Regions from separate parts of the Erwinia billingiae Eb661 genome, predicted to be linked through region 2. Evidence: predicted binding sites of a transcription regulator. Region 2 holds the regulator's gene; each other region holds the start of a gene.
The links. Region 2 encodes PurR, which represses purine synthesis genes. Its sites were predicted from a motif close to CANGCAAACGTTTGCNTG; they were not measured.
Positions count from the first base shown of each region.

Region 1 (4,265 bases), 1.6 Mb from region 2:
TTTAAAGAGTAGTTTTTTTGTGCCGCTTCACGGCTGAGATATGTTAGCTTAAGCACGCTGAAAAAGAGACAGACCGCGCAGCGGGAGCTGTCCGTTGCACGTATACTGAACAGAGATTACTCTCCGGCCGCGGAGAGAATGAAAAGGGTCTGCCATGAAAAAGATTGATGCCATAATCAAACCGTTCAAACTCGACGATGTGCGTGAAGCACTGGCCGAAGTAGGGATTACTGGAATGACCGTGACTGAAGTGAAAGGCTTCGGTCGTCAGAAAGGACACACCGAGCTTTATCGTGGTGCGGAATACATGGTCGATTTTCTGCCGAAGGTGAAGATTGAGCTGGTTATCGCTGACGATATCGTCGATACCTGCGTCGAAGCCATCATGCGTACCGCGCAGACCGGCAAAATTGGCGATGGCAAAATCTTTGTCTTTGATGTGGCACGCGTGGTGCGTATTCGTACCGGCGAGGAAGACGAAGAAGCGATCTGATTTTTTGCCTCTCCCGTCTGGCCCATCACATCGCCGTCCTTTACAGGGCGGCGATGTCGTTTCTGGCTGACCGATCACAGCACCTTGTGCGGACCAAACACTTCGTAATGGATGCGGGCGCTGTCGATGCCCAGCGTGACCAGCTGTTGCGCCACCTGCTGCATAAAGCCTAACGGCCCACAAAGGTAGTAATGACCTTTCGGATCGCTAAGCTGGCTCTCCAGCGGCAGTAAATTCATCACGCCGGCGCTGTCGAAACGTCCGGCATCCTGCGGCAGCGGATCGCGATACCACAGGTGCTGCGAAAAATTGGGCAGACGTTGTGCTGAAGCCGCCACCTCTTCACCAAACGCATGTCTGTTGCCATTATCGGCAGCATGGAACCACTGCACGCGGGCAGGATGCTGCTGAGAGGCCAGCACATCCAGCATCGCCAGCATTGGCGTCTGGCCGACGCCGGCGGAGATCAGGGTGACCGGTGTCTCGGGAGAGACGGCCAGCAAGAAGTCACCCGCCGGTGCGGCCAGTCTCAGCTCATCACCGACCTGTGCATGCTGGTGCAGCCAGCCAGACACCGTGCCGCCCGGTTCATGGCGCACGGCAATGCGATAATCCCGGCCATTGGGCGCGCGGGTCAGCGAATACTGGCGGATCTCCTGATTGGCAAAACGCTTGTCGCGCAGCCAGACGCCAAGATACTGACCCGCCTGATAATCCGCCACCGGCTGACCATCGGTCGGGCTGAGAATAAAGCTTTTGATCACCTCGCTTTGCGGCTCAATGGCGCTGATGCGAAACGCCCTCGGCGTACGCCAGCCGCCCACTTTTTCCTCGGCCTGCTGATAAAGCTGTTCTTCCCGCTGAATAAACACGCCCGCTAGTACGCCATAGGCTTTGCCCCAGGCATCCAGCACCTCGTCGCCCGGACTGAGCATTTCGTCTAGGGTTGCCAGCAGATGCTGGCCGACAATCTGATACTGCGCGGGCTGAATGGCGAAGCTGGTGTGCTTCTGCGCAATCTTTTCCACGGCGGGCAGCAGAGCAGCCAGATTTTCAATATTGCTGGCATAGGCACAGATGGCGTTAAACAGCGCTTCACGCTGATTGCCGTTGCGCTGATTACTCATATTGAAAATCTCTTTCAGCTCGGGATTATGCGCAAACATTCGGTCATAGAAATGGGCGGTCAACGCCGGACCGGTCGCCAGCAGGGCAGGAATGGTGGCTTTCACAGTGGCAATGGTTTTTGCGTCTAACATAGGTGAACTCCCTTGAGGGTTTAAACATGTATTTAAAATGCATCTTATAACTTATAAACACGTATTGTAAATACACCTTTAACTGGCAGGGGCATCATTTGGTTAGGCAACCCTCGCCAGTCCTGAAGCCAATCGATTGCGTAAAAAGGGCGCTTTGTGGCTACCCCTAAGCAGGTAAAACAGTTTACACTGTTGGCCTTCGCCCAAACGGGCCGATCGATACCGATTATTTTGTTAGCTGAGTCAGGAGATGCGGATGTTAAAGCGTGATATGAATATTGCCGATTATGATGCCGAGTTATGGCAGGCAATGGAGCAGGAAAAAGTGCGTCAGGAAGAGCACATTGAACTGATTGCTTCTGAAAACTACACCAGTCCGCGTGTTATGCAGGCGCAAGGTTCTCAGCTGACCAACAAATATGCCGAAGGCTATCCGGGCAAGCGCTACTACGGTGGCTGTGAGTATGTGGATATCGTTGAGCAGCTGGCGATCGATCGTGCGAAAGCGCTGTTCGGTGCCGATTATGCGAACGTGCAGCCACACTCAGGTTCCCAGGCGAACTTCGCCGTCTACACCGCGCTGCTGCAGCCGGGCGACACCATTCTGGGGATGAACCTGGCACACGGTGGTCACCTGACTCACGGTTCCCCGGTTAACCTGTCGGGTAAGCTGTATAACGTCGTGCCTTACGGCATCGATGAAACCGGCAAAATCGATTATGACGATCTGGCGGCGCAGGCTCAGAAGCACAAGCCAAAAATGATCATCGGTGGCTTCTCCGCGTACTCCGGTCTGTGCGACTGGGCGAAAATGCGTGAAATCGCTGACAGCATCGGTGCCTGGCTGTTTGTTGATATGGCGCACGTTGCCGGTCTGATCGCAGCGGACGTTTATCCTAACCCACTCCCGCATGCACACATCGTTACCACCACCACCCACAAAACCCTGGCGGGTCCGCGTGGCGGCCTGATCCTGGCGAAGGGCGGCGACGAAGACCTGTACAAGAAGCTGAACTCCGCTGTCTTCCCTGGCGGCCAGGGCGGCCCGCTGATGCACGTGATTGCCGGTAAAGCGGTCGCACTGAAAGAAGCGATGGAGCCTGAGTTCAAGGTGTACCAGCAGCAGGTGGCTAAAAACGCTAAAGCGATGGTTGAGGTGTTCCTGGAGCGTGGCTACAAAGTGGTTTCTGGTGGCACGCATAACCACCTGTTCTTGCTGGACCTGGTTGACAAAAACCTGACCGGTAAAGAAGCGGATGCCGCGCTGGGTCGCGCCAACATCACCGTTAACAAAAACAGCGTACCAAACGATCCGAAGAGCCCGTTTGTGACTTCAGGTATTCGTATTGGTTCTCCTGCGGTTACTCGCCGTGGCTTCAAAGAAGCTGACGTCCGCGAGCTGGCTGGCTGGATCAGCGACATTCTGGACAACGTCGCGGATGAAGGCACTCAGGAACGTGTGAAGAAGCAGGTTCTGGAAATCTGCGCACGCTTCCCGGTTTACGCATAACGTTGCGTTACCCCTTTCCCTCGCGAAAGGGGATCCGGAACACATTAACGGGACAATACTGTCCCGTTAATTGATCTTAGGCCTGACCTCTGAGAAAGTAGCGCGCACTTTTGTCGGAGGGAACATGGCGATTCGTTCAGCTTACTGGCTCGGTCTGGGCTATTTCACGTACTTCTTTGCCTATGGCGTCTGGCTTCCTTTCTGGGGAGTGTGGCTGAAAGACTCTGGCCTGCAGCCAGAGAAAATTGGCCTGCTGCTGGGCTGCGGCATGATCGCCCGATTCCTCGGCAGCCTGATCATCGCCTCAAGAGTCACCAATCCTTCGCAACTGATTACCGCGCTTCGCCTGCTGGCGGTGATGGCGTTATGCTTTGTGCTCAGCTTCTGGATCAGCACTTCGTGGATCTGGCTGCTGCTGGTGATGATTGGCTTCAACCTGTTCTTCTCGCCGCTGGTTCCGCTCAGCGATGCGCTGGCAGCGACCTGGCAAAAGCAAATTTCAATGGCCTATGGCCCGGTCCGCCTGTGGGGCTCGCTGGCGTTCGTTATCAGCTCGGCGCTGACCGGCGTGCTGGTCAATGCTTTCTCTTATCAGGCGATCCTGGTGATGCTGTGTATCGGCGTTGCCGCGATGTTTGCTGGCATGCTGTTGCGGCCATCCGTGCTGCCTACAGGCAATGCGAAGCAGACCGAAACGGCCGGATGGGCTGACTGGAAGCGATTGCTGCAGGAAAATGCCGTCTGGCGGTTCCTGCTGTGCGTGACGCTGATGCAGGGCGCGCATGCCGCCTATTACGGCTTCAGCGCCATCTGGTGGCAGGAAGCCGGCTACTCAGCCAGCGTCGTCGGCTATCTCTGGTCGCTGGGCGTGGTGGCCGAAATCATTGTCTTTGCCTCCAGCAACCGACTGTTCCGTCGCTGGGGCGCGCGAGACCTGCTGTTGCTGTCAGGGATTTGTGCGCTGGTACGCTGGAGCCTGATGGCATCAACCACCGCGCTACCC
Region 1 covers NC_014306.1:3,772,060-3,776,324, reverse strand. Annotated here, with positions in the region: gene glrR (two-component system response regulator GlrR) at 1-12, shown strand, start outside; gene glnB (nitrogen regulatory protein P-II) at 155-493, shown strand; gene hmpA (NO-inducible flavohemoprotein) at 568-1,752, opposite strand; gene glyA (serine hydroxymethyltransferase) at 2,009-3,262, shown strand; gene EBC_RS18655 (3-phenylpropionate MFS transporter) at 3,387-4,265, shown strand, end outside.
Region 1: the regulator PurR is predicted to act here: its motif matches at 1,878-1,895, upstream of glyA (serine hydroxymethyltransferase).

Region 2 (4,265 bases):
TCACCCTGCTGGTACATCTGAATAATGATGTCGCAACCGCCGACCAGTTCACCGTCAATCCACAGTTGTGGGAAGGTTGGCCAGTTGGCGTATTTAGGCAGCTCAGCACGAATTTCTGGGTTCAGCAGAATATCGACGTAGGCAAAACGCTCGCCACAGGCTGAAAGTGCCTGAACGGCCTGGGCAGAGAAGCCACAGCTTGGCAGTTTTGGTGAGCCTTTCATGTACAGCAGAATCGGGTTTTCTGCTATCTGGCGCTCAATTTTTTCAATAGTACTCATAAATGGCTTCCTTAATCGGATACTTCGTGTCTATTTATTGTAGCGACTCTGCGGGCCCGATGAAAACGACATTTTTTAACAGTTGGGCACGCCCTCAGAGCCGCCAGCGTGCAGGCGATAGCGTTAAAATAACATTTTCCTATTGCTTTCGCTGGATTAATGCATGAGAAAAGCACAGGTTTTGCGCAGATAAACAGCTGATTTGGCTAATTTTTACAGTTTTTACTTGCTCTGTATCATTGAAACAAAAAAGACCTTACCTTTTGTTAATGAGTTAGATTAGAATTGCAAAATGACGCTGCTGAAAGGCAGAACTCCCTGTTTCTGGCAAGCTGTGGCCTCTGGTCGTAGCACAAACTGTTAATGGTAACGATGCGTTTACTTATCACGCTCTTCATGCTGGCCTTTGCCCAGCTGTTTTTCAATATGGCGCACGCATCGCCACATGCCCCTATTAATGCAAATCATCATAAGGCAGATAGCGGCACGCCTGCCCGAGAGGATGAGCGACGTAAACGCCGACCGGTTAAAGCCAACAGCACCAAAAAAGTTAAAGAATCCACCAGCAAAAAATCTCGCTTAACCTCAGTACAAAAGTTGAAGCTTAAAAAGAAACCTTCGCTGCAAACCGCCTCTGTTCAGACTGCCCCGTTGCACTCCAGCAAATACAAAAAGAAAACCACCTTAAACGCCGGAAATAAACGCTATGGCCGCCATCGTGGCAAGGTTGTCGATACTGCTGAAGAGCTGACGTCAGACTCTGTTTCTGCGCCATTAAAGTTAAGTAAAGCTCACCGCGCCCGCTATCAAAAAGCCCGTGAAACCGCGATGACCAAACTGATGGGCCAGCTGGGTAAACCTTACCAATGGGGCGGAACGTCGCCTAAAACCGGCTTCGATTGCAGCGGCCTGGTGTGGTATGCCTACAAGGATTTAGTGAAGTTTAAAATCCCGCGCACGGCGAATGAGATGTATCACCTGCATGATGCGGCTTCGATAAAGCGTGATGAGCTGGAGAAAGGCGATTTAGTCTTCTTCCGCATTAACGGGCGCGAGACGGCAGATCATGTTGGCGTGTATCTGGGTGGTGGGAAGTTTATTCAGTCGCCACGTACTGGCAAGGATATTCAGGTCAGCGCTCTGGCAGATGATTACTGGCAGCGCCACTATATTGGTGCCCGCCGGATGATGACGCCAAAAACCATTCGATAGCGGAAATACTCAGAGCCGATCGTCAGACCGGCCCTGTTTGCACTTAATGCATAATCGCGGTGAAGCTAAACGCCATAATCATCAACAGTGCGCAAACCGTGGTCAGTAAAGAGAACTTCAGATCGGTATCCATTTTTAATCCTAAATAGCCCTACAGTTTATGATGCCATCAATTTTCCCATACTTGACGGTAAAAATCTCGTTTTCTCTGCCAAGCCTTGTTAGAATTCTTTTTTTGTTGCGCAACGGCCCGCACCTTAAGGTGTTTAGCGGTCTTTAATCAGCGCTTTTTCCTTCCTGACGACTCCGGACAGCAACTAAAAAACGACTTCAGACGTCAGGTTTTCGATCTCACCAGGCAAACGATTAACAACAGGCTTATCAAACGGTTAAGATAGGCGCAGGAGTAGTTATTTCATGGCAACAATTAAAGATGTGGCAAAGCAAGCCGGGGTGTCCACCACCACCGTCTCCCACGTCATCAACAAGACCCGTTTCGTTGCAGAAGAAACGCGGGAAGCCGTGTGGGCCGCCATTAAGGCGCTCCACTATTCACCCAGCGCGGTTGCCCGTAGTCTGAAGGTGAATCACACCAAAACCATCGGGCTGCTGGCTACTTCGAGCGAGGCGCCCTATTTCGCCGAAATTATTGAAGCCATTGAAAACCGCTGTTTTGCCAAAGGCTACACGCTGATCCTCGGTAACGCCCACAATGATCTTGCCAAGCAGCAGGCCTATCTGTCGATGATGGCGCAGAAACGCGTGGATGGCCTGCTGGTGATGTGTTCCGAATACCCTGACGAGTTGATCACCATGCTGGAAGATAACCGCAATATTCCGATGGTGGTGATGGACTGGGGCAAATCGCGCGGTGACTTTACCGATACGGTAGAAGACAACGCCTTTGAAGGCGGTTATCTGGCTGGCCGTTATCTGATCGACCGTGGGCATCGAGATATTGGTGTCATCCCGGGTCAGATGGAGCGCAACACCGGCGGTGGCCGTCTTGCCGGATTTATGAAAGCATTGTCTGAAGCGGGGATTACCTTGCGTGACGAGTGGCTGGTTCAGGGCAATTTCGAACCTGAATCAGGTCACCAGGCGATGCAGCAAATCCTCTCGCAGAAGCAGCGTCCAACGGCGGTGTTCTGCGGTGGCGATGTGATGGCGATGGGCGCAATTTGTGCGGCTGATGAGATGGGCCTGCGCGTTCCGCAGGATATATCGGTAATCGGGTACGATAACGTACGCAACGCCCGTTACTTCACACCGGCCCTGACCACGGTTCACCAGCCAAAAGAACAGCTGGGCGAAACCGCCTTCGATATGCTGTTAGATCGTATCACCAGCAAGCGTGAAGAACCGCAGACGATTGAAGTACATCCTACGTTGATCGAACGCCGTTCGGTTGCCGATGGTCCCTTCCTGGATTACCGCCGCTAGTCCCGCTCAGTGCTGAGGGCGAATTCTCCCTCAGCACACCCAATTGGCTCAGGGCTCTTCCTTCAGCCATTCACTGTTCAGCGTGTCACTGTCACCCAGATAATCCAGCAACCAGCTCAGCGCCGGTGAAGCCTGCTGCTCAGACCAGCTCACGCAGCACGGACTGTCCGGAAATCCGCCTTCCAGCGTCAATTCATGCAAAGCGCCTTTTTGCAGCAGCGGTTGCGCCAGATGGCCCGGTACCATCCCCACGCATAAGCCCGCCAGCAGGCAGTCAAATGCGCTTTCCCAGTCTGGCACCACCAGCCGCCGCTGATTATCCAGCGTCCATGTGGTGCGTTTCGGCAAGGCTCTTGAGGTATCTTCCAGCACCAGTGAAGGCCATTCGCCAATGGCCTCTTCACTGGTTTCTGCGTGCTGACGTGCCAGCGGATGATCCGCGGCAACCACACAGCGCCAGTTGAGCGCGCCCATATTGCGGAAGGCGAAGCGGCCACCTACCGGGATAGCCTGTGTCGCGCCGATGGCCACATCCACCCGCCCGTCGGCCAACGCATCCCAGACGCCGTTAAAAACTTCTGCTGACAGATGCAGTTCCATATCCGGAAAGTGCCGATAAAAGTCGACTACCAGCTGTCGGGTTCGCTGAGATTTAACGATGCGATCGACGGCGATATTAATTTGCCCTCGCCAGCCGTTAGCGACCTGCTGGCACTGCCGTCGGGTGGCGAGCATTTTTTTGATGACACTGCGGCCCTCCTGGATAAATACTCGTCCCGCATCGGTCAGCACCACATCACGGTGGCGACGCTCAAACAACGGCACGGCAAGCCATTCTTCCAGCTGCCGCACGGTATAACTGATGGCTGAGGGTACGCGATGGAGCTCTGCGGCGGCAGCGGTAAAACTGCCGCTGCGGGCAACTGCATCAACCACTTCAAGGGAATGTTCTGACCACATAATCTGCCTGCAATATTTTTGAACGCAACCTGCAAATATTACCGTTTCACAAGCTGTATGGCACGCGATTACACTCTGCGGCGTTTCGTTCATCACAAATAAAGAGCAAAAGAATGCCTTCGAAAGGATTTATTGTTTACCTGGCGCTGTTAAGCGTGGCAGGTTTCCTCGCTACCGATATGTACCTGCCTGCCTTTGGTGCCATGCAACAAGACCTGCAAACCGATGCCGGGATCATCAGCGCCAGCCTCAGCCTGTTCCTGGCGGGTTTTGCCATCGCCCAGCTGTTTTGGGGTCCGTTGTCGGATCGTATTGGCCGTAAGCCTGTGCTGTTGATGGGTCTGAGTCTGTTCGCCGTCAGTTGTGGCG
Region 2 covers NC_014306.1:2,167,550-2,171,814, reverse strand. Annotated here, with positions in the region: gene EBC_RS11415 (Grx4 family monothiol glutaredoxin) at 1-281, opposite strand, end outside; gene EBC_RS11410 (C40 family peptidase) at 654-1,493, shown strand; gene cydH (cytochrome bd-I oxidase subunit CydH) at 1,537-1,626, opposite strand; gene purR (HTH-type transcriptional repressor PurR) at 1,911-2,936, shown strand; gene punR (DNA-binding transcriptional activator PunR) at 2,985-3,896, opposite strand; gene punC (purine nucleoside transporter PunC) at 4,010-4,265, shown strand, end outside.

Region 3 (4,265 bases), 2.1 Mb from region 2:
GATCTGGTTCACGACTATCCGATGATGCGTCTGGTTCAGGGCGATGTGGGATCGGGCAAAACGCTGGTCGCCGCACTCACCGCGCTAAACGTCATCGCTTACGGTAAGCAGGTTGCCCTGATGGCGCCGACCGAACTGCTGGCTGAACAGCACGCCAACAACTTCCGTCAGTGGTTTGAACCGCTGGGGATTGAAGTGGGCTGGCTGGCAGGAAAACAAAAAGGCAAAGCCCGACTGGCGCAGCAGGAAGCCATCGCCAGCGGTCAGGTGTCGATGATCGTCGGCACCCATGCCATTTTCCAGGAACAGGTGCAGTTTAACGGGCTGGCACTGGTGATTATTGATGAGCAGCATCGCTTTGGCGTCCATCAGCGCCTCGCTTTGTGGGAGAAGGGCGAAGAGCAGGGTTTCCATCCGCATCAGCTGATCATGACCGCCACGCCCATTCCGCGAACGCTGGCGATGACTGCCTATGCTGACCTCGATACCTCAACGATTGATGAACTGCCACCGGGCAGAACGCCGGTCACCACGGTTGCCATCCCCGATACCCGCAGGCCGGACATTATCGCCAGGGTGAAAAGCGCCTGCAGCGATGAAGGACGTCAGGCGTACTGGGTATGTACCCTGATTGAAGAGTCTGAACAGCTTGAGGCTCAGGCCGCAGAAGCCACCTGGGAAGAACTGAAGCTGGCGCTGCCAGAATTGAACGTTGGACTGGTGCATGGGCGCATGAAGCCGTCGGAAAAGCAGGCGGTGATGCAGGCCTTTAAGCTGGGTGAGATCCACCTGCTGATCGCCACCACGGTGATTGAAGTGGGTGTGGATGTGCCGAACGCCAGCCTGATGATCATTGAGAATCCCGAGCGGCTGGGCCTGGCACAGCTCCACCAGCTGCGCGGCCGCGTGGGCCGTGGATCGGTCGCATCGCACTGCGTATTGCTGTACAAAGCGCCGCTGAGCAAAACGGCGCAAAAGCGCCTGCAGGTTTTACGCGACAGCAATGACGGCTTTGTGATTGCCCAGTGCGATTTGGAAATTCGTGGGCCAGGCGAAATGCTCGGCACCCGGCAGACAGGTAACGCCGAATTCAAGGTGGCGGACCTGCTGCGGGATGCCGCAATGATCCCCGAAGTTCAGCGCGTCGCCCGCCACATCCACCAGCATTATCCTACTCAGGCACAGTCGCTGATTGAGCGTTGGCTGCCGGAAACGCAGCGCTATACCAACGCCTGAATCCCGCTATCGGCCGCTGTAAGCCGCCATTTCTGCCACAGCATCATTCACCGCCTGCTCGCCGGCCGTCAGCTCGATGATCACCCGGTTGACCTCAGGATGATCGATCAGGCTGTGCAGCACGGCGGCAACGTCCGCTCTTGGCACCGTGCCATAAGGGATCGCCAGACCCAGCCGCACTTTTCCACTGCCAGAGCCATTCACCAGCGTACCCGGACGCAGAATAACCCAATCCAGCGCGGTGGCGGCCAGCATCACATCGGCCTGCTTCTTCACCTGCATATAGTGTTCAAAGGTAGGCGAGAGGGTTTTCGCCCGACCGGCTTCCGGAAATGCGGAGACCAGCAGAAAGCGTTTGATCCCTGCCAGCCTGGCCGCTTCGGCGGCAAACTTGCACCCGCGCCCATCAATCCCGTCCGTCTGTTCGATACCGGCACCGGCAGCGCCGGCAGAGAACACCACCGCATCACAGCCTTTCATCACCTCGGCCAGCTTTTCCCCGCTGGTGTTCATCAAATCCACATTTACCGGCTTAACCCCATCGGCGACCAGGTCATCCACCTGGATTTCGCTGCGGTAAACACCGGTCACCTGATGCCCGGCTTTGACCAGACTCTTTCTTAAACGGCTTCCGACGCCACCCGTTGCACCAATAATAAATACCTGCATGTGTTCCTCTCTCAGTGGACGTAGTTACCCTTAGTCTAGCGAACAGCGCGCCGTTTCGCTGGGTGAAGGCTGAACAACCCAACTATAACGCCCGGCAAACGTTTGCTTTTGCCCACCAGACGATTAAAATCGCCACTTTCTTCGTCAGAGAAGCCAGAGAATGTCCGCCAATATCCCCGATGCAGCAGCCAGCCGTAACCCAATACCTGCGGTGAAAAGTGAATTAATCTACCGTCTGGAAGATCGTCCTCCTCTGCCGCAAACCCTGTTTGCAGCCTGTCAGCATCTGCTGGCGATGTTTGTGGCGGTGATCACCCCCGCATTATTGATTTGCCAGGCGTTGGGCCTGCCGGCGCAGGATACGCAGCACATTATCAGCATGTCGCTGTTTGCGTCGGGCGTGGCTTCCGTACTGCAAATTAAAACCTGGGGCCCGGTTGGTTCGGGTTTGCTGTCGATTCAGGGAACCAGCTTTAACTTCGTCACGCCATTGATTATGGGCGGAATGACGCTGAAGAATGGCGGTGCCGATGTGCCCACCATGATGGCCGCGCTGTTCGGCACGCTGATGCTGGCCTCCTGCACGGAAATGATCCTTTCCCGCTTCCTGCATCTTGCCCGCCGGGTAATTACCCCGCTGGTGTCAGGCATTGTGGTAATGATTATCGGCCTGTCACTGATCCAGGTTGGCCTGACGTCGATTGGCGGTGGCTTTGCGGCGATGAACGATCACACCTTTGGTGCGCCCAGGAATCTGATGCTGGCGGGTGCGGTGCTGCTGGTGATTATTCTGCTTAACCGCCAGCGAAATCCTTATCTGCGCGTGGCGTCTCTGGTGATTGCGATGGCCGTCGGCTATCTGCTGGCCTGGGCGCTCGGTATGCTGCCCGAAAACAGCGCTCCGGTCAGTCAGCCACTGATCGCGGTTCCAACGCCGTTCTATTACGGCCTGGGCATTGACTGGAACCTGCTGATCCCGCTGATGCTGGTATTTATGGTGACCTCGCTGGAAACCATCGGTGATATCACGGCAACGTCAGATGTCTCCGAGCAGCCGGTGAGCGGACCGCTGTATATGAAGCGCCTGAAAGGCGGCGTGCTGGCTAACGGGCTGAACTCTTTCGTCTCGGCGCTGTTTAATACCTTCCCTAATTCCTGCTTCGGCCAGAACAACGGCGTGATCCAGCTGACCGGCGTGGCCAGCCGCTACGTTGGCTTTGTCGTGGCGTTAATGTTGATTGTGCTGGGTCTGTTCCCGGCGGTGAGTGGCTTTGTGCAGCATATTCCGGAACCGGTACTGGGCGGCGCGACGCTGGTGATGTTCGGTACGATTGCCGCTTCCGGGGTGCGCATTGTTTCCCGCGAGCCGCTAAATCGCCGGGCGATCATGATTATGGCGCTGTCACTGGCAGTTGGCCTGGGTGTTTCTCAGCAGCCGCTGATCCTGCAATTTGCTCCTGACTGGTTGAAAACGTTACTTTCTTCCGGAATTGCCGCTGGCGGCATCACTGCCATCATTCTGAATCTGCTCTTTCCGCAGGAAAAATAATCCCGTCTTGTGTCATCCTGTGGTGATTCGCAGAGGGTCCTGGTGCCCTCTGCGTCTTCTGAGAGTTGAGCTTCGATGATAAATCAGGCATAACAACCTTTTACCCGATGTTCACAGGGACAGATGCCATGAAAGTAATCGGAAAAATTCTGCTGACGATTCTGCTGATCCTGCTGCTGGCAGTGGTTGCGCTGTATGTTGTGGTGCAGACCCAGTGGGGTGCCCGCTGGATTAGCCGTACCATTAGCTCACATACCGACTATCAGCTGGCGATGAGCAAGCTGGAGCATAACTTTTCCGATCCTGACCATCTGATCCTGAACGATGTCTCCTTTGGCCACAAAACGCAGCCGGCGATGGTGACCGCTAAACGCGTCGATCTTGGCCTGAGCGTTATCCAGTTTACCCAGCCGCTGCATTTCGCCAGCATCTGGCTGGAAAAAGGCTCGCTGACGCTTTCCGGCAAGGGGAAACCGCTGCCGCTGCAGGCTGACAGGTTGCAACTGAACCAGATGGCGGTGAACAGCCCGGACAGCAGCCTGCCCGTCACGGCAACCCGTGTCGATGGCGGCGTTCTCCCCTGGAAACCGCAGGCCGGCGATTTCATCGGCAACGATGCCAGCTTCCAGATAAGTGCCGGTTCAGTGGAGATTAACGGCATTCCCGCCAGCAATGTGCTGATTCAGGGCAGCATCAAGAATAGGCAGCTGATCATCAGCAATATTGGCGCGGATGCTGCGCTGGGCTCGATCACCGCCAGCGCGCAACGTGATGCTCAGGGAAACTGGGACGTGGCGAATTTGCGCCTCAA
Region 3 covers NC_014306.1:52,346-56,610, reverse strand. Annotated here, with positions in the region: gene recG (ATP-dependent DNA helicase RecG) at 1-1,236, shown strand, start outside; gene EBC_RS01570 (SDR family oxidoreductase) at 1,243-1,905, opposite strand; gene EBC_RS01565 (nucleobase:cation symporter-2 family protein) at 2,066-3,454, shown strand; gene EBC_RS01560 (AsmA family protein) at 3,583-4,265, shown strand, end outside.
Region 3: the regulator PurR is predicted to act here: its motif matches at 1,997-2,014, upstream of EBC_RS01565 (nucleobase:cation symporter-2 family protein).